One region of the Exiguobacterium sp. s78 genome, then DNA from elsewhere that is predicted to be linked to it. Evidence: riboswitches for the same ligand, from Rfam matches in the RefSeq annotation. Region 1 holds a riboswitch; each other region holds the start of a gene.

Region 1 (7,319 bases):
TCCGGATCGCACGAACGACTTCTTCTTGCGGATACGCCTCCTGCACGAAATGCGCTTTCGAACGTTCGGAATAGATTTCTGCATACGTATCCAACCAAGATGTGACGGCAATGTCATGAATACGTCCTGCATCAGCTGGAATAGCTTCGCGTATTTCCATAATCGGAACCCCCCTTTGTATTCATACGAATCGACTCATGTACTTTTACCCTCTTCTAGAAAAAACATTCGTTTCCTGCAAAGTTCCACGGAAACAAAAAAGTCCGAAAACCCGCGTAGGGTTTTCGGACTTTTTGATTATACGAAACGTTTTGCTTGTTCTTCAAGAACTGCTGCTTTATCTGTTTGCTCCCATGGAAGCTCAACATCTGTACGACCGAAGTGACCGTATGCAGCTGTTTGACGATAAATCGGACGACGGAGATCAAGCATGTTGATGATTCCAGCCGGACGAAGATCGAAGTTTTCAGCAACCAATTCAACGAGTTGTGCTTCAGGAAGTTTTCCTGTACCGAATGTATCAACCGCGATTGATACCGGGTGCGCGACACCGATTGCGTATGCGAGTTGAACTTCTGCTTTGTCTGCAAGACCTGCAGCAACGAGGTTCTTCGCGACATAACGTGCTGCGTATGCAGCTGAACGGTCGACTTTTGTTGGATCTTTACCTGAGAATGCTCCACCGCCGTGGCGTGCGTATCCACCATACGTATCAACGATGATCTTACGACCAGTCAATCCAGCATCTCCTTGTGGTCCGCCGATGACGAAACGACCAGTTGGGTTGATGAAGAATTTCGTTGCTGCGTCGATGTATTCAGCCGGGATGACCGGTGTGATGACGTGTTCTTTCAAATCAGCTTGGATTTGCTCAAGCGTGACTTCTTCTGCGTGTTGTGTCGAGATGACGATCGTATCGACACGAACCGGCTCGTTGTTCTCGTTGTATTCGACCGTGACTTGTGTTTTTCCGTCCGGACGAAGGTAGTCGAGTTGACCGTTTTTACGCACTTCTGCCAAACGGCGTGCGAGACGGTGTGAAAGCGAGATTGGAAGTGGCATGAGTTCTGGTGTTTCTTTCGTTGCATAACCGAACATGAGACCTTGGTCTCCTGCACCGATTGCATCGATTTCTGCATCAGACATGCTACCTTCACGTGCTTCAAGTGCTTGGTCGACACCAAGAGCGATGTCTGCTGATTGCTCATCGATTGATGTCAATACAGCACATGTGTCCGCGTCGAAACCGTATTTCGCGCGTGTGTAGCCGATTTCACGAATTGTTTCACGAACGACTTTTGGAATGTCGACGTAAGTGGATGTCGTGATCTCACCTGCAACGAGAACGAGACCTGTTGTAACAGAAGTTTCTGCTGCAACACGTGCGTTTGGATCCGCTGCGAGGATTGCATCAAGAATTGAATCCGAAATTTGGTCACAGATTTTATCTGGATGACCTTCAGTGACTGACTCCGACGTGAATAGTCGGCGATTAAGGTTTGTCATGTATGACCCTCCCAAAAAAGAATTTGACGGTGTACTCATTTCCCCTAGTTGAGTGGGACGGTAAAATGAAAAAAACCTTTCCAAGTCCAAAAAATGGTCAGGGAAAGGTTGTGCGTTCTTCCTTTACCCTCTTATCGTTCGAAGTGTTTACTTCGCTTCAGGAGAGCACCTTTTCCCTCATTAATATGTGAATTAATGTAGGACGGTTGCCGGGTTTCTTCGGGCCTTGTTCCCTCCACCTGCTCAGAATAAGAGTATCCGTTACGAATTACATGATATAAAGTTGTACCTACTCTGTCAAGCAAGGTTTCAAATTCTAGTCGAAACTTTTTGAAAGAGATGTTAAACTGTTAATGCTGAAAGCGTTTCCAGATAAATAGAAATCAGCATCAGAAAATGATTGCTCTCTCTTTAGTATGTCATATATAATAAATGTGTCATACTAAATACAGTGAGCCAAAACCAACGTAGGGGAAAGGTGGGGTCAGGATGCCGATGACGGTCCTGAATATCGAAGAACTACTCAAGAAAGAGCATGTGTTCAAACAACTATCTGTTGCTGAACTAGTCGAACATGCGATTCGAAACGAAGAAGGTGTCCTTGCTGAGAACGGCGCATTATCTGTAGAAACGGGGAAATTTACAGGTCGTTCACCAAAAGATAAGTTCATCGTCCGTGATTCTTCCTGCGAGTCTCACATTGATTGGGGTCATGTCAACCAACCGATGGATGGAGACAAATTTGAACAATTGTTGCAAAAGGTTCTTCGTTACATGAACGAAGCCGATCAGCTCTATTACACAGAAGCTGCTGCTGGGGCAGATACGCACTTCACCCTTCCGGTCCGTGTGCTCACACAATATGCTTGGCATAACCTGTTTGCCAAACAACTCTTTTTACGCGAGTATCCTGAAGTGGCTGCCTTCGAACCGTTCACGGTCGTCTACGCGCCACATTTCAAAGCAGATCCTGCCGTTGACGGAACGAACTCCGAGACGTTCATCGCCATGTCATTCGAACACCGGATCGTCTTGATCGGTGGAACCGAATATGCGGGCGAAATCAAAAAATCCATCTTTTCCGTCATGAATTACCTCTTGCCACAAGAAAATGTCCTTTCGATGCACTGCTCGGCAAACGTCGGACACGAAGGCGACGTCGCCTTGTTCTTCGGTCTATCCGGTACTGGTAAGACCACCCTCTCAGCAGACGATAGCCGTCAATTGATCGGAGACGATGAGCATGGTTGGTCGCACGACGGTGTCTTCAACATCGAAGGTGGATGTTATGCAAAGACCGTTAACTTATCACGCGAAAAAGAACCGCAAATCTTTGACGCGATCCGTTTCGGAACCGTCCTTGAAAACGTCGTGCTCGACGAAGCCCGTCACCCTGATTACGATGACACATCGTTGACGGAAAATACGCGTGCTGCTTATCCGATCACAGCGATTGATAATATCGCTGTTCCTTCACGTGCTGGTCATCCGAAGACGATCGTCTTCTTGACGGCCGATGCGTACGGTGTTTTGCCTCCGATCAGTAAATTGACGAAAGAACAAGCGATGTATCACTTCCTATCAGGATATACATCAAAACTCGCCGGAACAGAACGCGGTGTCACGGAACCGGAAGCAACATTCTCAACATGCTTCGGTTCACCGTTCCTTCCACTGATGCCTGAAAAATATGCGACGATGCTCGGCGAATTGATTGATCGTCATGGTGTCACTGTTTATCTCGTCAACACAGGCTGGACAGGTGGTGCTTACGGAACAGGTAGTCGTATGAAGCTATCGTATACACGGACGATGGTCAATGCTGCCGTCAACGGCACACTCGCAACGATTCCAACAGAAGAACATCCGATTTTCGGACTTCATATGCCACTTGAAGTTCCAGGTGTTCCAAGCGAGTTACTCAATCCGGTACGCGTCTGGTCGAATCCGGACGAATACGACACACAAGCGCGGTCGCTTGCTGAGAAATTCCAACACAATTTCCTTCGCTTCGAAAGTGCGACGGATGCGATCAAGTCAGCTGGTCCACGCCTATAAAAAAAGAGCCTTCGGGCTCTTTTTTTATGTTTAGAAATCGGTACATCTCTTAAGAAAATCAATTCATGGTCAACAAAAAAAGAATGATGCGTCACACGCAACTCCTACAGGAAAAAGCGCATTTATGCGCTATCAGAGACAAACAAGACCCGCTTTCCTGCTGGAATGAAGCAGGAAAACTGGCTTGTGTCTCGCCTGAGGAAAGGGCGTGAAAAGACGAGTCATTCTTTTTTGAGTCAGCCCCTTCATTTTCACTCTAAAACAGAATCCGTTTTTTCTTGAAGATGTGTTTCTTTTTGTTTGAGCCATTCCTGACTTTCTGCTAGTAGCGCATAGGCCCGCGGAAGTGAGACATCTAAACGTTGACTGAGCAGTTCGAACTGATCGAAATCACCGCGATCTGCACTGATCGCAAGCACTAAACAATCCCGAAACGGATGATCTTTTCCTTGCAGAACGACCTTCAGAGAATCTTCAATTGGCAGTTGGTCGATGATGTCGTCGATATCCACAGATAACAGCGCATCTATGTGTGATAACAGACCGATCATATAAGCACTCTCCGGCTTTAACGTACACGTCTCTTTCGCAAATAACTCACAAAGTTTTGCGCAGTGCAAGGAAGACCGAAGTAACTCATTTGACCATTCGTAAGGACTAGCAAGCTTCATCTCACGCAAGACGATTAACGAAATCCAGCTTTTGAGTTGTGAGAAGCCAAGTAGTGAAATGGCTTGTCGAACAGAGCTGACTGTATTGCGTAATCCCATTCCCGGAGAATTGATCAATTGTAGTACTTGAATACTGATATAAGGATTTGCTTCAATCTCATCAATGACTTCATCGTATTTTTCATCCGTATCGAGCCATTTTAGCATCTTCAGCAATACCGGCAATTGAGGAGGGACAGCTTTTCCCTTCATCAACATTGGCTTAGCGTAAAAATAGCCTTGAAACCAGTCATATCCCATGTCAAGACAACGTGTATGATCCTCATGTGTCTCGACTCGTTCGGCAAGCATCTTAATATGGGGATAATTACGCCGGACAATATGCAAAATCGCACTTTGCTCGCGAGTGGGAATCGCTTCGATGTCGATTTTAATTAAATCAATTAGTGCGAATAATTCTGTTCCATGTTGACGAAGTAAATCGGTCACAAAATCATCGAGTGCTAGTGTAAAGCCTGCTTCTTTCCAACTGTGCAGCACAGATAACATCTCTGTATCGATATCGACAGTTTCTAAAATTTCGATGACGAACCGACTTGGATCTAAATAGTGAATCAGATCACTTTTCAAGAGATCCGCTGTAAAGTTGACGAAAAGTTTTTTTCCTTCAGCGACATGTTCCACACCCATATGAACGAGTGTATTCGTTAATACATCCATCGTCGCTAGATCACCATCAAATACATTCATTTGTTCGACGGAACGATACAGCAACTCAAATGCATCAACTGCTCCGATTCGGTCAACGATGGGTTGACGTGCTAGTAAGATATCCATCGTCCTCCATCCCCCTCTACATTACTCATATGGTTCTAATTATATCAAAATTTATTTTTTAGGAAGTTTATTGTTTTTTACAACGAATCAATATTCTTTTTTTCCCATTATGTATGTAAGTCCGATTCTTTAGATGACAAAAAAACCGATACGACATTCGTCGTACCGGTTACATCATCGATTATAGATACCAGTCTCAAACCAATTCAACACATTCCGCGTCACACGCAACTTCTCATGAATCGGAAATTGATGCGCGTGGGCGTAGGTCTGAAGCATCGTTTTTTCGGAATGACGCGCGGCATAAGCGGTTGCGTGTCGTAAGCGAACGTTTTCATCGTATGCACCGTGAATCAACAATACTTCACCTTGAGGTGCGACATGGAGCGGCGAGCGAACCGCGTATGCATCAGGAACCGTGTCAGGTGTACCTCCCGTGTATCGTCGCAGCATCTTCTGCATCGTCTTCTGTTCGTCATACGTCCATGTCAACTCCGTCACCCCTGCCCAGGACACCGTTCGAGCGACTGGACGGTGATGCGCGAGTAGCAACGCCATCTGTCCACCACGTGAAAATCCGAATGCGTGAACATGCGAGACACGTTGCTGCAACCAGTCAAAGGCACTGCATGCGTCTTCGATATCGTGATGTCCGAAGTCTTCTTTTCCCGTACCGCCTAGATTCCCGCGATAGAAGGGGGCCATGACAAAAAAGCCAGCCTGTGCGAACGCGAGCAGTCGTGTCGGTCGGACCATTCCGATCGAACGCGTTCCACCACGCAAGTAGAGAATTCCCTGACCGTTTGCAACTTGTGGGAGTACGATATAGGCACCGACCCGTTCCCCATCCGCTGTAGTATAGAACATCCGAAACGTCCGAAACGGACCTTGGCGCGGAAGTTCAAACCAATCGGCGTTCGCTAAGTACACGGAGCGTCTCCGGAAGGACACGGTCCTTCATCATGAAGCTGTATTGTCGGTTCGTATCGAGACGATCGGGGAGTTCCTCGAATAGAAAAGCACCATCTGTTTCATCCACGGCAAGATGAGACGACAATGATCCGATTTGCGCGAAATAGATGTTTTTGATGATCGTATCGCCTTTTCCGGCAACACGATATTGTCCGACATATGAGAGTGAATCGATTTTCCCACCCGTCTCTTCCATCACTTCACGACGTGCGGCTTCTTCTGCCGTTTCACCCGGTTCAACCTTTCCACCAGGAAATTCGTAACCACGCTGCTTATGATGGGTCAGCAACCATTTTCCTTCGTACACGGCAATGACCCACACGTGCAAAGGACGATCCGAGAACGGATGGTCATCAAAACTTAACTCCACTTGATTTTGATAATAATCCAAGAATGTAATCACGTACGTGCACCTCATTTCTTCTTCTAACTTCACTTTACCTGTTTCACGGGTATTCTAAAAGTGAAAACGCTAGGATTACCTGTAAATCTGGAAAATGATAGCCTACTATCATCCGGTAAAGACAAAAAAACAGCCGATGTTCCACTAAGGAACAATCGACTGTCGTTTTACATTACTTCAAACGTGCTTCGAGTTCTGCTTTTTCTGCTTCGAATCCTGGTTTCCCAAGAAGAGCGAACATGTTTTTCTTGTACGCTTCGACGCCTGGCTGATCGAATGGGTTCACTCCGAGGAGGTAACCACTCATCGCACAAGCTTTTTCGAAGAAGTAGAACAGGAATCCGAGGTGATACGGTGTCATCTCTGGAAGTTCGACTGTCAAGTTCGGTACTTGTCCGTCCGTGTGTGCAAGCAACGTACCTTCTGCCGCCTTATCGTTGACGAATTGAATTGACTTACCTGCAAGGAAGTTCAATCCATCGAGATCCTGAGCATCTTCTTCAACAGTCAACGCATGACGCGCTTGACCGACTTTGATGACTGTCTCGAACAGGTCACGACGACCTTCTTGGACGTATTGTCCCATCGAGTGGAGATCCGTCGAGAAGTCGACTGCTGCTGGGAAGATTCCTTTGAAGTCTTTTCCTTCTGACTCGCCGTATAATTGTTTCCACCACTCCGATACATAATGAAGTGCTGGTTCGTAGTTGACGAGAAGCTCGATCGTCTTCCCTTTCGCATAGAGCGCATTTCGTACGACCGCGTATTGATACGCTTCGTTGTCAGCTAGGTTTTCGCTCGCATAGCGCTCTTGCGCGTCACGGGCACCTTGCATCAACTCTTCAATTGAAATACCAGCTGCTGCGATTGGT
Region 2 (7,319 bases), 440 kb from region 1:
CTGCTGCTTCAAGAACGCCTTTATCGACTTCGAGTAAAGAACTCTCGATCAGACGCGCCATGTACGGTGCAGCGTAAAAGACGAGCGGGACGATTGCGGCTTCGGTTCCGATCGACGTCTGGACGATCAACCGTGTCAACGGGATGATCGCGACGAGTAAGATGATGAACGGAATCGAGCGGAAAATATTGACGATACTGTTGAAGAACGTGAACAGCGGGACATTTTCAAGCAATGCGCCTTTTCGCGTGACTACAAGCAGGATCCCGAGTGGTAAACCGATCAATGTCGAGAATAAGAGCGAAACGGATACCATCGTCATCGTCTGTAAAAATGCTGTCCAGATATCACTGTAGTTAACTAGCATGGGCAAGTACCTCCTCGACCGTCACCTGTGCCTGATCGATGTAGTGTAACGCTCGTTTTACTTCAGCCGGCTCACCGATCAGTTCAACGAGCAGAGTGCCAAACGGTGTCTCCTGCAACTCCGTGATGCTACCGTGCAAGATGTTGACATCGACGTCAAAGCGTTTCGCGACTTGTGACAAGAGCGGCTGCCCGGTGTGATGTCCGAGGAAATGAATCTTATAGATCGGATTCGCATTCCGGGACTCGATCAACTGGCGAATCGATGCTGGAATCTCGTCGTGCATGACGGAGCGAACGAAGTTTTTCGCTGTCTCGGTCTTTGGATTCGAAAAGACGTCGAAGACCGTTCCTGACTCGATCAACTTTCCAGCTTCGATGACGGCGACCCGGTCACAAATTTCACGAATGACGCCCATCTCGTGGGTGATCAAGAGAATCGTGATCCCGTACTCCGCATTGATACGTTTTAATAACTGGAGAATATGATGGGTCGTTTGGGGATCGAGTGCTGACGTCGCTTCGTCACATAAGAGGACGGAAGGTTGCGTCGCGAGTGCCCGGGCGATACCAACGCGCTGTTTCTGCCCACCCGACAATTGATCCGGATAATGATCCGCCTTGTCAGCGAGATCGACGAATTCGAGTAACTCCGTCACCCGGCGGCGAATTTCGTCTTTCTTGACGCCTGCGAGAACGAGTGGTTTCGCGACATTCGTAAAGACCGTGTTCGCATTCAATAGATTGAAGTGCTGAAAAATCATCCCGATCCGTTGTTTTGCATGGCGCAATTTTTTTGGAGACAGTTGCGTTAAATCTTCTCCATCGACCGTCACCGTTCCTGACGTCGGTCGTTCTAATAGATTGACACAGCGGAGCAGTGAACTTTTTCCGGCACCGCTAAAGCCGATGACACCAAAGATTTCGCCTTTTTCGATCGTCAGGTCGACACCGTCGAGCGCTGCGATCGTCTGATCTTTCGTGACGTACGTTTTTTTGACTTGATGAAATGCGATCATTCCGTTTTCCCCCTTCATTCAACAAAAAAGGTCCCTTCTTGAGAAACAAGAAGAGACCTGGATCCGCACAGTGGCAGAATCCACTCCACTCATCTCTCAGACATCTGTCTGATGGAATTGGCACAGTGCTCATAATGAGTCTGTTGCCGAGGTTTCGTAGGGCCAGTCCCTCCACCTCTCTGGATAAGTATTGCGGTATGAAATTCGTATGTGTGTTGTTGCGTTGTTGCTTATGTCGTAAAACTAATTTTTACATTACGGGTCGAAACTTTAAAAGTCAACCAACTTTGCAAAAATAATCCATTTGTCGCATATCGATGGATGAACAAGTTATGAGTTAGCTTACTCAACGGATCATGATTCGTCAAGAAAGATTTGACAAGTCATTTTTGGTCGTGCTACCATCGTTTCAATGATTATTCCGACAATTCCAATATGATATTTATCAAGAGTGAACGAGAGACCTGGCTCTATGACTTCACGGCAACCTGCAATCTGTAAGGTGCTCCGACCAGCAAAGCGCGGCTTTGGATGATACGGTGAAAAACTCGTGGGCGTCCAAGCAGTGACGTCGACGAGTTTTTTTCATGAATGGAGGAAAAATAGTAATGATGAACTATCCTGTATTGACTGGTGCTGAAGCGTTTTATTTTCAAGGGGGATCGATCGGCATTCTAATCTGTCATGGTTTTAATGCCACTCCGCAAAGTGTCCGCGACGTCGGTGAAGCATTCGCTGCTGAAGGTTTTACCGTCTATGCCCCGCGCTTACGTGGACATGGAACGAACGTCCGCGAGTTTGAACAATCGACTGCTCGATGTTGGAAGCAAAGCCTGAAAGACGGCTATGAACGTTTACAAGAAACATGCGATCAAGTCTTCGTCATCGGTCAATCGATGGGTGCGACGCTTGCACTGTCACTCGCCGCTGACGGCATTCCGTTCGCCGGCATCATTACGATCAATGCCGCACTCTCCGTTCCATCCTATGAAGCACTTTCGTTCGAGGACGGTCCAGAGTATTTACCAGAAGGCGCACCGGACATCAAACGGTCTGCTTTCGAAATCATCTATGACCTCGTTCCAAGTCGTTGTGCGTTCGAACTCGTCCGTCTGATGGATGAGACGAAAGGACGCCTCGGATCGATCCTTCTGCCGACATTAATTCTCTACTCGGCGACCGATCACGTCGTTCCGCCGTCGAGCTCGGATTATCTGCATCAGCACATCGGAACGAATGATAAACGAAGCTACTGTTTACTGAACTCGTACCACGTCGCGACCCTCGATCATGATCAGGATTTGATCGTTCGTGAGACGATCCGTTTTATCGAACGCTCAAGCCGGTTCTCACAGGAAACGGGATAATAAAAAAACAGCTATTCACTTAGAAGCGAATAGCTGTTACATCAAAGGACGACCGCGACCGGTTCGTCTTTTTTAATTTTCTTGGTGCTGCACCGATTGGAGCGGCTTCGGTTTTCCAGGCACCTCATGGCAATGGCGGCACCGTGGCTCATACGATTCTGAAGCGCCGACTAGAATGATCGGATCATCGTAGTTCGCTGGTTTTCCATCAATCAACCGTTGTGTTCGGGAAGCCGGATCACCACATGAAAGACAGATGGCTTGCAGCTTCGTCACGAATTCTGCGCGCGCCAGTAATTCCGGCATCTTGCCGAATGGCTCTGCCCGGAAATCTTGATCAAGACCCGCACAAATGACACGTTTTCCGTCTTGTGCGAGTGCTTCGATGACTTGTACGATCTCATCATCAAAGAATTGAACTTCATCGATTCCAACGATTTGTGTTTCCTCCGCTACTGCTGCGTAGAGATCACGACTCGTCGCCATCGGAATCGCCACGACGGAGTTGCCGATATGAGAGACGACATGCTCTTCATGGTACCGGTCGTCGATTGCCGGCTTGAATACTTGAACGGGCAGTTTGCCGTACTGCGCCCGTCTGACACGACGAATCAACTCTTCCGATTTCCCGGAAAACATACTGCCACAAATTACTTCGATCCAGCCGTACTGATTTATTACATGCATCATCGTCCGACACCGTCCTCTAAAAATAGTCACTTTAACGAGTATAGCCCGAAACGGTATCGAGAAAAAGGGTTGACTTCCGGAAATCAAAATTCATTTTTTCTTTACCTAGAATTTTTGTCCTTTCATTCCAACCGTCCCCTATTTCCTGTACACTGAAGAAGAAGACTCTCACGAAAGAAGGTGTCCCCGATTCATCATCTCTTACATGACATCCTGCACCAATATGGTGCCCTTGGTCTCTCCGTCCTTCTCGCAGGTGGTATCGTGGGATTGCCGGTTCCTGATGAGACCCTGCTCGTCCTGTCCGGTTTTTGGATGCATCAAGGCAATCTACCACTCGTCGGTACGATTCTCGCCGCTTACGCCGGCAGTTGTATCGGGATGACGATCAGCTATTTACTCGGATTAAAACTCGGTATGCCACTATTACACCGCGTCGGACCGAAAATGCGTATCTCAGAAAAACATATTCTTTCCGCTGAAGCCGGATTTCGTCGTTACGGGAAATCGGTCTTGATCATCGGTTACTACATACCTGGTCTCCGCCAACTCTCCGCCTTTTTTGCAGGTGTCTCGAAAATGCCGTTTCGCGTGTTTGCGAGTTATGCGTATACAGGTGCGTTGATTTGGATCAGCGTGTTCTTAGGCGCCGGCTACTTCGTCGGTCGTCATCTCTCGTTCCACAAAGTCATGGACTATATCTTGGCACATCCGGAAGTCATGCCGTATTTAATCGGGATTGCCGGTGGAATCGCCTTCTCCTTCGTCTTGAAGACGTATCTCGCGTATCGTTCACAATTCAGTCTATACAAAAACAGCCTGCTTCCATAATGGAGGCAGGCTGTTTTTTTAAGAACCAACAAGTGATTACTTGCGGCCGTATTTTTTGTTGAAGCGATCGACACGACCATCTGCCGCATTGAACTTTTGACGACCTGTGTAGAATGGGTGCGAGTCTGAAGACACATCCACACGGATGAGTGGGTACTCGTTACCATCTTCCCAAGTGATCGTTTCGTTCGAAGAACGAGTAGAACCGCTTAAGAATTTGTACTCAGTCGTTGAATCCATAAATACTACTTTGTTGTAGTTAGGGTGAATTCCTTGTTTCATGGTTGATTTCTCTCCTTCCGCCCTGGTTCATTTGCTGAGCCAGAGTAAGTTACCTTCCTATACTAAACGATTTTTTTACGCGTCGCAATAGTTATTTTTCCGTCGTCGTTTCCTTCTTGACGGTACGCGGTTTAGCCGGTGCGCGTCGGACCGTCTTCTTCTTTTCTTTCTCGAGTTCAACGAAAAATTCTTCATTATTTTTCGTATCGCGAATCTTACGCAGGAACGTATCGACGAACTCGTTCGACTCATTCATCGTCCGGCGAATCGTCCAAAGCGCATCGAGTTGCTCTTTCGGAAGCAACAGTTCTTCCTTCCGTGTACCGGACTTCCGAATGTCGATCGCTGGGAAGATCCGACGCTCTGACAGCTTACGATCAAGATGCAACTCCATGTTGCCCGTCCCTTTGAATTCCTCATAGATGACGTCATCCATGCGCGATCCTGTCTCAACGAGAGCTGTCGCAAGAATCGTCAAACTACCACCGTGTTCGATGTTTCGCGCTGCCCCAAAGAATCGTTTTGGCTTATGGAACGCAGCCGGGTCGATCCCCCCTGAGAGCGTCCGACCGCTTTGCGGTACCGTTAAGTTATAGGCCCGTGTTAGACGTGTGATCGAATCCATCAAGATGACGACATCCTTCTTGTGTTCGACGAGTCGCATCGCCCGCTCGAGGACAAGCTCAGAAATCCGGACGTGGTTGTCTGGTGTTTCGTCAAACGTCGAGCTGACAACGTCTGCTCCCGGAACCGAGCGCTCAATATCTGTTACTTCCTCAGGTCGCTCATCAATCAAGAGAATGATCAGTTCGACATCCGGATGATTCTCCTGAATCGAATTTGCGATTTCTTTGAGGAGTGATGTCTTCCCTGCTTTTGGTGGTGCGACGATCAAACCACGTTGACCAAACCCAACCGGTGCGATCATATCCATGACACGAACGGATAGATGGCGTGGTTCTGTCTCAAGTCGCATTAGACGATCCGGATAGATCGGTGTCAGTGCCGGGAAGAATAGACGGTTACGGGCTGTATCCGGTGCTTCACCGTTGACGGCTTCCACGCTAAGTAATCCTTGGAACCGTTCGTTTTCCTTCGGCGGACGGACTTTACCTGTGACGACATCACCATTACGTAGATTAAAGCGTCGGATTTGAGATGCTGCGATATAAATATCTTCAGAGGATTGGGAATAATTGATAGGACGAAGGAAGCCAAAGCCACCATCGTTTTGCATTTGTGGATTGCCAGGGATGACTTCGAGTACCCCTTCGAGGAAATAAAGACCAGTCGATTCAGCCTGTGCTTTTAAAATCTTGAACATCAACTCGCGTTTACGGGCTTCCCGGTATTGTGGGACATTCTTCGTCTTTGCGATTTCATAGAGTTCTTTTAATGTCAGTTGGCTCAATTGAGCCAGTGTATAGGAGCGTTCTGGTTTATCTTTTTTATCAGTTGTTGGCATGTTCTTCACCTATTCTTTATAAATTCAACTGCATTCAGCATACTTCCATACATACATCAGGAGGTATGTAATTTTATTCGTGAACTAAAGGTATCATATTTTTTTTAATTCGTCGTCAACAATCCTCTGCGTTTCTTACTTTGTAATATTCAAGGATATTATTTCAGTTATGTTACAAAAGCATCTGTTTTGTCTTCTAACTGAAAAAACGTTTTCAAGTGTGCTCGTGCTAAGATATTCCTGCAGACAAAATTCTTACACAGTTGTAAGGTAGACTGCTTAATCACACACTTAATGATTTCATCATATAACTTACGGACGCAACACACTACATTTAAACGGAGGAATTCTTAACATGAAACGTTTTCTAGCATCGATCGCGACGGCAGCCTTAGTGGTTTCAGGTTTTACATCAGTGGGTACAGGTAAAGTTGAAGCAGCGACAGTCACGAAAGTCAAGATCACGGACAACGGTCTTCGTGTTCGGACAGCACCTTCTACGAAAGCAAGCATCGTCGGGAAAGTCAACGCTGGTCAAGTCTTTACATACAAAGGCAAATCAGGCAGCTGGACAAAAATCTCATACGGCGGTAAAACACGCTATGTCTACTCACAGTACACAAAGACATACAAATCATCTTCTAGCGCTAAAAAATCAACGAGCTCTTCTTCTAAACGGACGAAAATCCTGAGCGAAGCAGCAAAACATAAAGGTACACCTTATGTATGGGGCGGAACGACGACTCGTGGATTCGACTGCTCTGGTTTCACAAGCTACGTGTACAAGAAAGCGGCTGGTAAAACATTGCCACGTACGTCTTCTTCACAATATTCTTCTTCTAAGAAAGTCAGTGTTTCAAAAGTACAACCAGGAGATCTTGTCTTCTTCTCACACGGTAGCGGCATTCAGCACGTTGGGATCGCAACAAGCAAGTCAAGCATGGTCAACTCAGAAACAGGTGGCGTTAAATACTCAAGCTTCAAATCAGGGTACTGGGGTTCACGCCTTGTCGGCGCAGGATCTTACCTATAATTCATCATCTCAAAGCGGTTGAGCATTGGCTCGATCGCTTTTTTTCATCTCATTCATAAGGAGGAAATAGGATGCATGTCTTAATCACAGGTGCTTCAAGAGGTCTTGGTCGTGAATTCGCTTATCTGCATGCACGACAAGGGGATCACGTCCTGCTCGTCGGACGCGATGCGACAGCACTCTTCGAAACGAAGTTCCATGTCGAGCGACTCGGGGGAACGGCAACCGTCTTTCCGTATGACTTAACGAAGCGGACGCATCGTCTG
Region 3 (7,319 bases), on a different contig from region 1:
TCCAAGAAACTCGTTTTCACCGTGTGTCCTTCGTCGGATGCCGGATGACGGGTGTTCAGTTCGAAGATTGTACGCTGGACCATTTAACGATTCAGGAAGGGCTTGCGGATTACGTACAGTTCATTCGCTGTACGGTCCGTCATCAACACTGGAGCGAAACGACGATGAAAGAAGCACAGTTCTTCGAAGTGAAGCCGACCCATTGGAAACTCGAAGCGGTCCGGCTTACCGATAGTCAATGGATTGAAACACCGTTAAAAGGTCTTGACCTCCGGCAGACGGAACTCTCTGGTATTACGATCGATCCGCGATTTTTACCAGGTGCTGTCATTACGGAAGAGCAAGCAGTTGCCTTTGCTCGTTTGTTAGGTCTCGTCATCCCATAACAAAAAGAAGTCCTTGTTTCGATGGATATTCGAAACAAGGGCTTCTTTTTAATGAAAGTTACTGTTCTTAAAATGACATCGTTTCGCCATCCTCTGGAATCAGGAAATGGGCAGAGAGATGGAAAGCAGTTAAAAAGTCAGCAATCATATCACGTCGCAAGAGACAGTGGTTGACGGACTCGAGGTGCGAGACGATGATCGTCGCTTCCGCCGCCGCTTCGTGTACCGCAAGGAGATCACGCTGTGACATCGTGATCGGCTCTCCCGTCAAGAACTGGGCGGCGCCACTGTTGACGACGATGATATCGGGCGTATGTTGTTCGATCGCATGCGCGACCTCGTCACACCAGATCGTATCACCTGCGATATAAAGTGTCGGTTCGTCCGGATGGGTGAGGACGAGCCCAGACACACGTCCCATCCGTTCGCCGATTTCACCGACACCATGCTGTCCACCTGTTCGATGGACCTGGATATCACCGATCGTTACACCGGAATCGAAGGAAGAGACGTTCGTGAAGCCGGCTTCTCGGATTTGCTGCGCGTCTTCTTCTTGCTGCGCATAGAGTGGCAAATGCTTGGGTAGAAGTTGTTTTGCAGCATCATCGAAATGATCGGCATGCAGATGCGTGACGAAGACAGCGTCAGGATCGAGCAGTGTCTTGACATCGACCGGTAAGTCGACGAGTGGATTGGTGACGGCATTTGGTGTTTGACCGAAGGGAGGCAAGCTGCCTTTTTCGCCGAGGAACGGATCAATCAGTAAGACTTGATTGGCATACGTGACAACGAGTGTTGCATTACGAATTTGTTGAATATCCATTAGGTTCATCCTCTCTCAATGACTCGGATTGACTATTCCCTGTCTGGCATTCAATGAATCCTATCGCAAGCGTTTCTCCATCGCCATGACGTCGACATATTCGCCGTTCAACTGTCCTTGTTCCTTAAACGTTCCGACGATCCGGAACCCGGAGCGGATATAGAGTTTTTGTCCGATTTTATTGAACGGGAAGGTGAAGAGAATGAGTTTATGCATCTGATGATCACGGGCATGTTGTTCAATCGTTTCGAGCAAACGTGTGCCAATCCCTTGTCCACGATGTGTCCGAGTGATATAAACCGAAATCTCACCGACGGATGCGTAGACAGGACGCGGATTATACGGATCGAGGGAAATGAAGCCGAGGACACCTGTGTCATCTTCAGCGACATATCCAGCATATCGATCGGTGCGTTCCGCATACCACTGGGTCATGAAGGATAAGTCCTTTTGGTCGGTCTCAAGCGTTGCGATCCGATCTTCGATACCTTCGTTATAGATGGCGAGAATCGCTGGTAAGTCGTGTTCCATTACGGGACGAATATGCATGACGCTCACTTCCTCATCGCTTTTCCTTCATTATATCGGTTACGTATCAATGTAGTGATATGTTTGTGCGATAAGAAAAGCGCTGATTCCCTTCATATGAAGGAAAACAGCGCTTTTATCGATCTTAAGAGACCGTTGACGTCTCATTCTCGTAAATCGGAACCCAGCCGTCTGTCGTGACGAAGATCCGAACAGCGACGACTTTACGATCGTCTTGAAGCGTAAAGTAGTGGCGTGTGTTAACAGGAACGGAGATTAAATCACCAGGATTGAGTTCGATGTTATAGTAGCCGACTTCTTCGTCTTTGATCGCGAAGACGCCATGACCGCTGACGATGAAACGAACTTCATCATCCGTGTGATGATGTTCTTTCTGGAAGTTGACGAGCAACTCATCAAGGTTCGGTGTCGTATCCGAAAGTGAGATGATATCAGCTGTCTGATACCCACGACGTTCTGATACGTCTTTGATTTCGGGAGCGAACGTATCGAGAATCGTTTGTTTGTCTGCATCCGTCAGTGTGAAGTTCTCAACGAGAGGCGCTGGAAGTTTCGAAACGTCCCACTGTTCGTAAAGAACGCCGCGTGACGCAAGGAAGTCAGCGACTTCCGTTTGATCCGTATACCGTGTGTTTGTTTCTTGGAATAAGACTGTTGCCATGAGATGATTCCTCCTTTTAATGAATGGATTGACGGCATGATTGCAACGTCAACGTGTAATTGAATAAAAACTCGAAGGCTTCGAGGTGTTTCTTTGCTTCAAAGGCGGTCGGTGCCCAGACCGTGATCCCGTGATTGCGGATCAGGACGGCACCACTGTCCGCTGTGACATGCGGTGCAAAAGCAGCGGCAAGCGTCGGAATGTCCGCATGATTCGGAATGATCGGTACCGTGACCGTCGCATCCTCTTCCCAGTGTCCGAGTGCCTTGATGATTTCTTGACCGGAAAAGGTGATGCTGCCTTGATCGCCATAGAGTTCCGAAATCACATTGTTCGCAATCGTATGGACATGCAGAGAACAACCGGCGTCCGTTCGATTGAACACTTCGACATGGAGCAATGTCTCAGCGGAAGGACGCCCGGATTGCTCACCAATCAATTGACCGGTCGCATCGACATGAACGAAGTCGTCAGGAGTCGTCTGCCGTTTATCTTTTCCGCTTGCCGTCACAAGGAATTCAACCGGGACACCGGACGTCCGAATGGCGAGATTGCCACTCGTACCAGGGAACCAATCGCGCGCCGCAAGCTCTTGTTTGATGGCGCGTAGCTCTTCATACCGTCGCATGAATGTCATGTTGTCACCTCCGCTCGTGTTAAATCATGAACGATGTCGTGGAACGTCTCAAACGGTGTATAGGCGATATCGTTCTCTTCACACAACGTGATCAGATAATCACGGGCATAGACACGATCCGCTTGTTTCGCGAGTTCGAAGTCCGTCACCGAGTCACCAATGACGATGATGACGTCATTGTCTTTGCGCAATGCCCGGGCAACGGACGTTTTACAACAGCCGCACCCGTTCGTGCAATGGGCATCGCAGGCGTTTGGCCAATCGATATGGACGAATGGACCACTGAAATCGGCGACGTTACAGTAAATCTGTTCTTGTTCAAGGAATGGCGCTAAGATCGGTTCGACGAAAAAGTCCATTCCACCGCTGACGATCGAAAAATCGATTCCTTGACGACGACTGTACTGAAGTAACTCCGAAAATCCGTCGCGAATGACTGCACGCTCCAACAAAAAGTCAAGATAGGCTGTTTTTCCGTCAGACGGCAGAAGTGCGAACATTTGCCCGACACCACTCTGAATCGATAGCGTCCGGTCGAGTACGCCGCGTTTCAACGGTTCGAAGTCACTAGCTGGCGCAAATGCCTGCATGAGTGCGATGATGTTATCTTGCGTCGTCACCGTACCGTCGAAGTCACAAAGAATCCGTACGGTCATGACTTGATCCCCCAAGCGTCAAGGGCGATCCGTAATTCTTCATGACGCGATGCTGCCGCCGATAGGGATTCATTTGCGAGTGCCGCATCGAGCGCCTGGCGGAAAGCAATGACACCAGCCGCAGCACCTTGCGGATGACCATGTACGCCGCCGCCGGCGTTGATGACGGAATCGATACCGAAGTCCCGTACGAGTTGAGCGACGAGTCCAGGATGAATACCGGCTGAAGGAACCGGGAAGATCGATTTCGTCTGACCGAGACGGGTCGCTTCGACCGCGATGCCACGGGCGACATCCTTTGGCAAAGCGACATTGCCGTAAGGAGACGGGAATAGCGTCAAGTCTGCTCCAGCAGCACGCGGTAATGTGCCGAGTAAGACAGGAGCTGCGACTCCGTGATTCGGGCTAGCGATCAACGCACCGCTATATGCTGGATGATTGAAGATCGGAACGTTGATTTCCGGATCACTCGCCAGTTCGCGTAAGACGTCGAGTCCGTATGTGAAGGTATTCAGCAAGAATGCGGTCGCTCCAGCATCAATCAATCGCTTGGCTTGATCCTTGAGCGTAAAGACGGGACCGCTGAGTGTGATCGCATATAACGCACGTTTACCGGTCCGGTGGAAGTGAGCATCGATGACCTCACGTCCGATTCGTGCCCGGTCAATCGTCGGTGTCAACGGATTGTCGTATAGGATCTCATCGTCTTTGACGAGGTCAATCCCACCAGCGAGTTGTCCTTCGAGTTGATCACGAAGGAACGATAAATCCCGTCCGATGACTCCTTTGAAGATGCTCATTAATAATGGGCGATCTTCGACACCAATCAAGGAGCGGACCCCTTCGATCCCGAATTTCGCACCTGGAAAGTCCGACGTAAATGTATCGGGTAATAGCAATTCTGTTAGTTTGATTTCACCGTCGAGTGAGAGTTTCCCGAAGACGGTCGTCAGAATCGCAGAAAAGTCGCGCGACACGTTATGTTCTGGATAACGAATCGTGATATATCCTTTGCCATCGCGCTCTTCGGTATGTACGACTTCCCCTTTGAACGAGGCGAGTTGTTGTTGTTCGAGATGATTCAGTTCCGTCCAAGAACCGACTGTCAGACCAAGCGCGAGTTGTTCAGCGCGTTGCTCGAGTCGATCACGGGCAGTCAATTGATAAGTAGCAGTGATATAAGCCATGTCTTTCCTCCTTCAACAAAAAAATGGTCTCTCGTCAGCGACAAGAGACCATGAATGATTCGAACGTGGACTCTTATCTGTCAGCTTAGTAGCTGCAAGAATTAGCACCGTGCCAAAAGGTCGGTTGCTGCGACATCGTAGGGCTTGTCCCTCCGTCTGCTCTTGATAAGAATTGGATGAAATTGTGAAATCTAATTGCAATTTTTACATGAGAATCGCCACTTGTCAAACTATTTTTAGAAAATTTATTTTTTTGAAAATACTCTTTCTATAGATGACTTAAAAATGATGTCCGTTTCTGCTTGATTTCGATTTGACAGCGAGGAAGTCGATTGCGTAAGATTCAAATCAATATCACACACGACAACTACATACGACTCTTATCGCGAGTTGGCAGAGGGAATTGGCCCGATGACGCCGCAGCAACCGACCACTAGGCACGGTGCTACATCCAACAGACGTTTCGTCTGAGAGATAAGAGGACGCAGTGACTTTTCTGCGCCTCTTTTCGATGACGAAAAGAGGCGCTTTTTCGTGTATCACATAGGGGGAAACTGAGATGACATATAAAGCATTCACAGAACAGGACGCGATTGATCGTGTTCGGACATTAGGACTGATCGGCGATGGAGCCGTCGAAGCAGAAGAGATTGGCGACGGGAACCTCAACCTCGTCTTTCGGATTCGAGAAGGCGAACATCGCTTGATTTTAAAACAAGCATTACCATATGCGAAGGTCGTCGGGGAGAGCTGGCCGTTATCGCTCGAACGAGCGTGGATCGAGCAATCCGCACTCCGTGAATTCGCACGGCATGCCGTACCGTTCGTGCCACGTGTTTTTCATGCTAGTCATGAAGAGGCGTATACGGTCATGGAAGATCTTTCACATCTGACGATCGTTCGAAGCGGTTTACTCGCAGGTGAACAGTATCCGTTGCTTGCGGAACATATCGGTTCTTATCTCGCTCGGACGTTATTCCATACATCGGACTTTGCGCTTGGTCCGGTTGAAAAGAAACGTGTCGCCCGAACGTACTACAATCCAGACTTGTGCGACATCACGGAAAAGTTAATCTTCACGGATCCGTTCCATGACGCGGAGACGAACGAGATTGAATCCGGACTGGAAGAAGAGGTGGCACATCTATGGGCAGACGATGAGTTAAAACGCGAAGTCGCAAAACTCGAAGCGCTCTTCATCACAAAAGGGGACGCCTTGTTACACGGCGATCTACATACAGGAAGCATCTTCGCCTCGGCGACGGAAACGAAGGTCATCGACCCTGAATTCGCCTTTTATGGTCCATTCGGATTCGATGTCGGACAGTTCATCGCCCACTTATTCTTTGCAGCATACCCCGATTATTCAGCACTTCGTGATGCCCGGATTCGCGACATCGACACGTTCTGGCTGACGTTCGCTTCAACGTTCCGTGCATTATGGGAACGGGAAGCCGTCGAACCGTTCCAGGCATCAGGACTCGTCGATGATGTACTGAGCACGATCTTGCAGGATGCCCTTGGCTTTGCCGGTTGCGAATTGATTCGGCGGACGATTGGTCTTGCACCGGTCGCTGATTTAGAATCAATCGATTCAACGACGGAACGCTTAGAGCGGAAACGTCACGCTCTTCGTCTAGGAGCGGCGTTAATCAAACGCCGTACAGAATGCCGGACATTCGATGATTTACGAAACTTTGACGTAACGGAGGAACTCAGCCGATGACTACATTCGTCCAAAGTATTCGTTACGAAGACCGTGTCTTGACGATTCTCGATCAGACACGTCTACCGCAAGAAGAGCACTATGAAGTCATTGCTGATCTCGCGCAAGCGGTTGAGGCGATTAAACAACTACGTGTCCGGGGCGCGCCTGCGATCAGTTTATTCGGTGGATTCGTGCTCGTTCAAGAAGCATACCGGTTTGAAGCGGCGCTACCGGTCTACAAGCAAGCCTTGCTTGAGACATCGGCGACGTTACTCGCGACACGACCGACGGCCGTCAATTTGCGAAATGTACTCAATCAGTTGAATCCAATCATTCAAGACGGGACGTCGGTAGAAGAGATTCGCGAACGGTTGGAAAAACGGACGGTCGCCTTATACGACCAGGATGCGCAGACGTCACGTCAAATCGGGATTCATGCACTGGAATTGTTCCAGTCAGGCGACCGGATCCTAACGATTTGTAATGCTGGATCGATTGCGACCGCTGCTTATGGAACGGCACTTGCGCCGTTCTACATCGCAAAAGAACGCGGCATCGAATTATCCGTTTTTGCGAGTGAGACGCGACCGTTACTGCAGGGAGCACGATTGACGACATGGGAGCTGCAACGTGCCGGCATTGATGTCACGTTAATTACGGACAACATGGTCGCCCATACGCTGAAAGAAAAACAGATCGATGCGATCATCGT
Region 4 (7,319 bases), on a different contig from region 1:
CATATGAACATGTTAGTTGTAGGTGCAGGGGCAGTTGGAGGCTATTTCGGAGGTCGTCTTGCTGAGCAAGGGGAGCAGGTGACATTCCTCGTCCGTTCGAATCGATATGAACAACTACAAAAAACAGGACTGCACATTACTAGTCCTCATGGCGATATGACGATCACGCCTCAGTTGATAACACGAGACATGCGACCGGATCACGCATTTGATGTCATCTTGCTTTCGACGAAAGCCTATCACTTAGATGACGTCTTACAGGACATTGCGCCATTCGTTTCGAACGAGACGTACATCATTCCTTTGTTGAACGGCATGCAGCACATACGACGGTTAACAGAAGTCTTCGGAGAAGATCGGGTGCTTGGAGGGCTCTGCTTCATTGAGTCGACGCTTGATGCAGAAGGGCGCATTTTACAGACAAGCCCTTCGCACCGGCTGTTGTTTGGTTCACGAACCGGTAAACCAACAGCGTGTCTAGAGAAAATCGCAGCGCGTTTTGCGAAAGCGAAAGCACCAATGAAGTACTCGATGCACATCATGGATGACATGTGGCAAAAGTATCTCTTCATTTCAACGTTCGCGGGTGTGACGACTTTATTTCGTTCAGCGATCGGTCCGATTCGACAAGAGTCTGTCGGGCGTCAGATGATCCTAGACGTCATGGCGGAAGCGAAACAAGCGATGGAAGAACAAGGCGCAGTCTTTAATGACGATGTAGAAGCGGTGCTGTTGAAACAGATGCATGCAATGGAAGACACGATGAAATCGTCGATGTTACGTGACATGGAAAAGGGTCAGCCCGTCGAAGTGGAACATTTTTTCAGTGCATTATTGAAGCCTTCTACGACAAATCAGATGAATGCATTGAAATTAGTCGAAGCAAATCTACGCATGTATCTCGAAACGATTAAATAGTCACTTTTTTCTATTTTAGAAAAATGATGGAGTAGTCCTAATGTTTCGTTTTGATGACGAAAGACCTGTTTCCCTTAGGAATCGTTGACTTCCGAAATAAAGTTCATCTATTCTTAATGAGATTGAAAAAAACTGATAATATATTTTTCCGTATTTTTTCTTGCAAGGACGAATGAAGCAGACGAGAGGGGAAGTTTATCCATTATGAAACGTATTATTATTCGTGCAGGTATGACACCATTCGAACAGTTCGATGCTCCTTATTTGATGAAACATAATTCCATTGGAGGAAACGTTGGAAATCTTATCTATCAATACAGTATCTTTCGGACGTTGATGACAGAAGGTACGACGATTACACCTGACTATTACTATTACGACGAAGAACGGGCAGACGAAATCAATGCCAACTTTGATCTTTATGTCATTCCGTTAGCGGATGCATTCCGAAAAGAATTCGTACCGACGTTACGGAAATATACACGTCTCATCAAAAAATTAAAAATTCCAGTCGTCGTCATCGGTGTAGGGTTACGTGCACCGTTTGAACCAGACTTAGATGGTGGATTCCCATTCGATGAAGATGTCAAAGCGTTCGTCAGTGCCGTTCTCGAGCGCTCGAGCATGCTAGGTCTTCGCGGGGAGATCACGTCGAAATACTTAACACGTCTTGGTTTCCGCGAAGGGATTGATCATCGCGTTATCGGATGTCCTTCGATGTACGCGTTCGGTCGTGATTTGCACATCCGTGAAACGAACATCACACCTGAGTCGATGATTACGGTCAACTCGTCACGTTTGGCACCACAAAACGTTCTTGATTTCATTACGCGCGGGATGGAAGAGTATCCGAATCACTACTTCATTCCACAGTGGATGAAGGAACTGAAGTTGACGTATACAGGGACGCACCCGATCGCAGATCTTTCAGTGACGAACTATCCGGTGAAGATGTCGGATCCTGCTTATATGAACGATCGGGTTCGTTTCTTCTTGAACGCACAGACATGGTTTGATTTTATCGGTCAAGCAGACCTCAGTTTTGGAGCTCGTTTACACGGAAACATCACAGCGACACTTGCGGGTACGCCGAGTATCCTCATTCCAAAAGATGCACGGATGCGCGAATTGACGGATTACCATCAGTTGACGCACATTTGGGCGAACGACATCAAAGCGGATACACAATTATCCGACGTCGTAGCAAATGCTGACTTCCAAAGTCCGGCACGTGTTCAAGCGCGTAACTTCGACAACTTCGTTGACTTCTTGAACGTGAACAATCTTGAGCATATTTATCAAGAGACGAACTATCCTGAGAATGTACCGTTTGACCGTCAAATGGCGCAAACCGAGTTGCTCCCACCAGTCCAGCCGATTTCTGGCGTAAGTCTTGAGGAAGCAGTCGCTCGTTTTGAACGGTTCTTCCCGGAACAAGAGAAGAAGATTGCGGATGCGCAAAAACAAACAAAAGCACAATTAGCTGAAAAAGATAAGAAAATCAAAGCATTGCAGAAACAAACAGGAACGGCTCAAAAGGATCAAGAGATTGCGGCACTCAAAGCGCAACTGGCTGCCCAAACGAAGAAAATGAAGCATCAGCAAGGAACATTGAACCGGAAAGCGGTTCGTGCAGCCTTGAAAACAGCGGATTTATTCGCTAAAAAGTAACCCTTTAAACATTCCGGATCGATACGATGCGGAATGTTTTTTTGATAGAAGTATTCTGAATTGTGTTGACAATTTGAAAAAGACTTGATAGGGTTATGAACAATTACATACTTATCCAGAGAGGTGGAGGGACTGGCCCTATGAAACCTCAGCAACAGGTCGAAAGATACTGTGCTAATTCCTGCGGGTGCTGCACCCGATCGATAAGATTTCCGAATTGTCGACCGACGCATCCGTGAGGATGCGTTTTTTGTTTGAAATAGGTGGAATGAGGAGGAAATGGATTCATGAAAACGAGCGGAGCATTTCGACGCAAGATGGAATCACGTCATTTGATCATGCTGTCGTTAGGTGGTGTCATTGGAACCGGATTATTTTTAAGTACAGGTTATACGTTGGAACAAGCAGGACGTGTCGGAACGATTTTATCGTATTTGATTGGGGCCGTCGTCGTTTACTTAGTCATGTTAAGTCTCGGTGAACTCGCCGTGCACATGCCGGAAACCGGATCATTCCATAAATACGCAACGAAGTACATCGGGCCCGGCACCGGTTATACAGTGGCCTGGCTCTACTGGCTGACGTGGACGGTCGCCCTTGGTTCAGAATTCACGGCAGCAGGCATTTTAATGCAACGTTGGTTCCCGTCGATTCCTGTATGGGTGTTCAGCGCATTGTTCGCTGCGATGATCCTTGGTATCAACGTCTTGAAGGTTCGTGTGTTTGCTGAAGTCGAGTTTTGGTTTTCCGCCATTAAGGTCGTGACGATCATTGCTTTCATTTTACTCGGTGCGGGAGCAATCGTCGGCTTCATTCCACTGCAAGATGGTAGCCCGGCTCCATTCTTTTCTTCGTTAACCGAAGGCGGGTTGTTCCCAAATGGCGCTTTCGTCATCTTCATGACGATGCTTGCCGTGAACTTTGCTTACTCGGGAACGGAACTAATCGGTGTCGCAGCGGGTGAAGCAGTCGATCCGAAACGGACGATTCCGCTTGCGATCCGGACGACAATTTTGCGACTCGTCCTCTTTTTCGTCGGTACGATCATCGTGTTAGCCGTCTTATTACCAACGGATGGGAAAGGTGTACTCGAAAGTCCGTTCGTCGCCGTGTTTGAACGGATCGGAATTCCGTATGCGGCAGACGTGATGAACTTCGTCATTTTGACAGCGATCTTGTCGGCAGCGAATTCTGGACTTTACGCCGCCTCTCGGATGCTCTGGTCGCTTGCGAACGAACGCATGATTCCACGCTTCTTCGCCCAGGTGACGCCAAGTGGGGTTCCACTTCGAGCCGTATTGTTCAGCATGCTTGGCGGAGGACTTGCCTTGCTGTCTAGCATCTATGCAGCAGGAAGTGTCTATATCGCGCTCGTCTCGATTTCCGGTCTCGCTGTCGTCGTCGTTTGGATGAGTATCAGCGTTGCCCAGTATCGTTTCCGGAAACAATTCCTCCGTGAAGGGCATACGGTCGACGAATTGGTCTATCGCACACCACTCTTTCCATTTGTACCGATCGCCGCTTTCGTCGTTTGTTTGATTTCTCTGATTGGTATCGGATTTGATCCGACACAACGAATTGCCTTGTATTGTGGTATTCCATTCATCGTGATCTGTTATATCGTTCATGCGTTCACGAATTCTTCTCAGAAACGGAGTGTTGAAGATGTCCCGAATCAAAAATCCAGTTGATCAACGATTACAGGAAGTTCCCTTTCTTATTTTAGATGGTGCCCTTGCAACCGAACTTGAACAGAAGGGATTCGACCTGAACGATCCGCTTTGGTCAGCACGTCTCTTAATCGAAGCACCAGAACAGATCGAACACGTCCATCGTGACTACTTTGAAGTAGGTGCCGATGTCGCGATCACTTCAAGCTATCAAGCAAGTATCGAAGGATTCAAGCAACGTCATATCACGACAGAGGAAGCAAAGGCGCTGATTCGACAAACGGTCACCTTGGCGCAAAACGCACGCACGCGTAGCGGAAAGAGTGACGTATTGATCGCGGGATCAGTGGGTCCTTATGGTGCCTACTTAGCAGATGGTTCTGAATATCGCGGTCATTATGGGGTGTCAGCAGATGTGCTAGAAGCCTTTCATAGACCACGAATCGAAGCGTTGATTGAAGCGGGGGCTGATCTGCTGGCATTCGAGACGATTCCGTCGCTCGAGGAAGCTGTCGTATTGTTCAGGATTCTCGAAGCGTATCCGGAAGTGTCCGCTTGGCTGACGTTCTCGCTTCAAGATGCGACGCACATTAGTGAAGGAACGGCACTTGCGACGTGTATTGAAACGGTCGGACAACATCCACAGCTCGCAGCAATCGGTGCAAATTGTTTTCCGGCATCTTACGCGACCGACTTTATCCGTCACGTCAAGGCGTTGACGGATGTGCCAATCATCGTCTATCCAAACTCTGGTGAGGTCTATGATCCGGTCGCAAAAACGTGGTCAGGTACGAATCAGTGTACGTCGTTCCAAACCGTCGCGAAGACATGGTATGAGGCAGGGGCACGATTGATCGGCGGTTGTTGCCGAACGTCACCCGAACACATCGCACAAATTCGTTCGGTTTGTCAGGTTTCTCATACATCATGAAGAATGACGAAAAAACGGACGCGAAATCGATTGATTTCGCGTCCGTTCCTTTAAATGGTGTGATTTCGTTACCGCTCGCGCAAGGCACGGTTGAATTGTTGCAATAGACGTCCAAAATCTTCGGCATCGTCCGATGGCCAATCCGTCAGGAGACGTTCGATGCTCGCGAGGCGCGCTGTCCGGTAAATCGTGAGCTCTTCTTGTCCTTTATCCGTAATATGATAGAAGAAGGCACGACCATCTGTCGGATCTTTTACTTTTTCCACAAGTTGCTTCTGATCGAGCGCTGCAGCTTGGCGGCTGACGGTCGAGACATCAAGCTGAAGTTCACGGGCAAGTGTTTTGACACCGACGTTGCCGGAATCTGCTAGTTGTCGCAGTAAAAGGTAGGAAGCACGATCTAAATTACGATTGTCTGCCGTCGCTGTCGTCAAGCGCCGGATCAGGATTGCTAACTCCAATTCAATGGTTTCGAGTGCTTGTTGAGACATCGGGTATCTCCCCTTTCAAAAAAGTCTCTCTGTCCCTCATGATTACCCAATGTGGATAAGCTGTCAATGCGAAAAGCAGGAGGCTTGACAGAGTTGTAGTTGTATTATACAATCATTTTTGTTCTTTTAATTGTATCATACAACTTTCGTAGATGAAAAACGAACGACAAAGGAGAATTCAGATGAAAGCTTATGAGTCGATGAAACAAGAGGTCATCACGGTAAACGATACAGATCTGATTCGGACGGTCATCGAACGATTCATTCAATCTGGTATTAGCGGCGTTCCTGTCATCAATGCTGAGCAGGAGGTCGTCGGGTATATCAGTGATGGAGATATCATGCGCGCGATCGGAAAACACAAGGACATCATCGTCGATACATTCTTATATGTAGATGTCATCAAAGGAGACGAAGAAGATTATGAAGATCGGATTCGTCATATCTTGAATCGACCTGTTATGGAACTGGCACGCCGGAAAGTCGTAACTGCGGACGCTGACACAGAAATGGAAGAGATTGCAGCAACGCTCGGCGCAAAACGAATCAAAAAGCTTCCAATCCTGAAAGCAGGACGACTTGTTGGGATCATTAGTCGAGGCGACGTCATCCGTCATTCGTTTAAACAGTTCATGTAACACACTCAATAGAAAGAAGGGACACTATGGCACTTGCTGAAAAAACAACGACGCTTGAGCCGGAAACGGTATTAGCAGAAAGCAAACATGGATTATTCCATCAACCGGTTGCTGTCTGGGCAGTTTTTTTCGCCAGTATTACAGCATTCATGGGAATGGGTCTCGTCAATCCCGTCTTACCGACGATTGCCGAGAATTTAGAAGCGTCAAAAAGTGAAGTAACGCTCTTATTTACAAGTTATAACGCCGTCATGGCATTCGCGATGTTAATTACAGGCGCGATCTCATCACGGATTGGTCAAAAAGGAACATTGATGCTCGGGATCGCCGTCATCGCAATCGTTGCTGGTTTTGCTTCACAAGCAGACAGCATTTGGACGCTCGTCGCGTTACGCGGTGGTTGGGGACTAGGGAACGCCTTATTCGTCGCAACAGCACTCGCTGCGATCGTTTCTCTGTCGTCAGGCGGAACAGCAAAAGCGATCATTTTATATGAAGCAGCCGTTGGTCTTGGGATTTCGATTGGACCACTATTAGGCGGAACGCTCGGTTCAATCACATGGCGCGCCCCATTCATGGGTGTTGCGACGATCATGGTCATCGCGTTCCTTGTCTTGCTCTTCTTAATGCCAAAACCAGCAGCATCTGCTGCACCGAAACAGAAGTTGTCGTTAAAAGCACCGTTCCAAGCGATGAAGCATCGTTCGCTCTTGACGCTCGGGATCGTTGCAGCACTTTATAACGTTGGGTTCTTTACGATCATGGCCTATGCACCATTCGTCATGAAATTACCAGCTCAAGGACTCGGATTCGTCTTCCTCGGCTGGGGGATGTTGCTTGCCATCACATCGGTTCTAACAGCTCCGAAACTGAAACAATGGTTCGGAACGATCAAAGCGATGGTCATGATGTTGATAACATTCGCGATCTTGCTTCTGTTAATGGGGATCTTTACGGAAACACCAGCCGTCGTCATCGTCTGTGTCATTTTGGCGGGAGC

What was found. Region 1 has a riboswitch for S-adenosylmethionine ahead of metK (methionine adenosyltransferase). Riboswitches for the same ligand answer to the same signal wherever they lie in the genome.
Positions count from the first base shown of each region.
Region 2: linked by a shared signal. The riboswitch ahead of KNQ18_RS00410 (methionine ABC transporter ATP-binding protein) and the one ahead of metK (methionine adenosyltransferase) in region 1 are both predicted to bind S-adenosylmethionine.
Region 3: linked by a shared signal. The riboswitch ahead of KNQ18_RS13035 (2,3-diketo-5-methylthiopentyl-1-phosphate enolase) and the one ahead of metK (methionine adenosyltransferase) in region 1 are both predicted to bind S-adenosylmethionine.
Region 4: linked by a shared signal. The riboswitch ahead of KNQ18_RS13450 (amino acid permease) and the one ahead of metK (methionine adenosyltransferase) in region 1 are both predicted to bind S-adenosylmethionine.

Region 1 covers NZ_JACSNB010000001.1:508,926-516,244, reverse strand. Annotated here, with positions in the region: gene KNQ18_RS02560 (GNAT family N-acetyltransferase) at 1-160, opposite strand, end outside; gene metK (methionine adenosyltransferase) at 298-1,506, opposite strand; SAM riboswitch class I at 1,635-1,761, opposite strand; gene pckA (phosphoenolpyruvate carboxykinase (ATP)) at 1,996-3,564, shown strand; gene KNQ18_RS02545 (EAL and HDOD domain-containing protein) at 3,816-5,072, opposite strand; gene KNQ18_RS02540 (alpha/beta hydrolase family protein) at 5,247-6,002, opposite strand; gene ytkD (RNA deprotection pyrophosphohydrolase) at 5,974-6,447, opposite strand; gene KNQ18_RS02530 (glucose-6-phosphate isomerase) at 6,620-7,319, opposite strand, start outside.
Region 2 covers NZ_JACSNB010000001.1:65,300-72,618, reverse strand. Annotated here, with positions in the region: gene KNQ18_RS00415 (methionine ABC transporter permease) at 1-367, opposite strand, end outside; gene KNQ18_RS00410 (methionine ABC transporter ATP-binding protein) at 357-1,385, opposite strand; SAM riboswitch class I at 1,472-1,575, opposite strand; SAM riboswitch class I at 1,825-1,926, shown strand; gene KNQ18_RS00405 (alpha/beta hydrolase) at 1,994-2,752, shown strand; gene KNQ18_RS00400 (thymidine kinase) at 2,825-3,439, opposite strand; gene KNQ18_RS00395 (DedA family protein) at 3,623-4,273, shown strand; gene KNQ18_RS00390 (type B 50S ribosomal protein L31) at 4,310-4,555, opposite strand; gene rho (transcription termination factor Rho) at 4,647-6,020, opposite strand; gene KNQ18_RS00380 (C40 family peptidase) at 6,376-7,053, shown strand; gene KNQ18_RS00375 (SDR family NAD(P)-dependent oxidoreductase) at 7,125-7,319, shown strand, end outside.
Region 3 covers NZ_JACSNB010000002.1:312,517-319,835, forward strand. Annotated here, with positions in the region: gene KNQ18_RS13005 (pentapeptide repeat-containing protein) at 1-386, shown strand, start outside; gene KNQ18_RS13010 (MBL fold metallo-hydrolase) at 454-1,209, opposite strand; gene KNQ18_RS13015 (arsinothricin resistance N-acetyltransferase ArsN1 family A) at 1,270-1,758, opposite strand; gene KNQ18_RS13020 (1,2-dihydroxy-3-keto-5-methylthiopentene dioxygenase) at 1,883-2,419, opposite strand; gene KNQ18_RS13025 (methylthioribulose 1-phosphate dehydratase) at 2,436-3,056, opposite strand; gene KNQ18_RS13030 (2-hydroxy-3-keto-5-methylthiopentenyl-1-phosphate phosphatase) at 3,053-3,712, opposite strand; gene KNQ18_RS13035 (2,3-diketo-5-methylthiopentyl-1-phosphate enolase) at 3,709-4,899, opposite strand; SAM riboswitch class I at 4,970-5,071, opposite strand; SAM riboswitch class I at 5,277-5,380, shown strand; gene mtnK (S-methyl-5-thioribose kinase) at 5,459-6,625, shown strand; gene mtnA (S-methyl-5-thioribose-1-phosphate isomerase) at 6,622-7,319, shown strand, end outside.
Region 4 covers NZ_JACSNB010000003.1:69,661-76,979, forward strand. Annotated here, with positions in the region: gene KNQ18_RS13440 (ketopantoate reductase family protein) at 4-918, shown strand; gene KNQ18_RS13445 (polysaccharide pyruvyl transferase family protein) at 1,123-2,589, shown strand; SAM riboswitch class I at 2,698-2,799, shown strand; gene KNQ18_RS13450 (amino acid permease) at 2,877-4,280, shown strand; gene mmuM (homocysteine S-methyltransferase) at 4,255-5,190, shown strand; gene KNQ18_RS13460 (MarR family winged helix-turn-helix transcriptional regulator) at 5,259-5,681, opposite strand; gene KNQ18_RS13465 (CBS domain-containing protein) at 5,864-6,319, shown strand; gene KNQ18_RS13470 (MFS transporter) at 6,346-7,319, shown strand, end outside.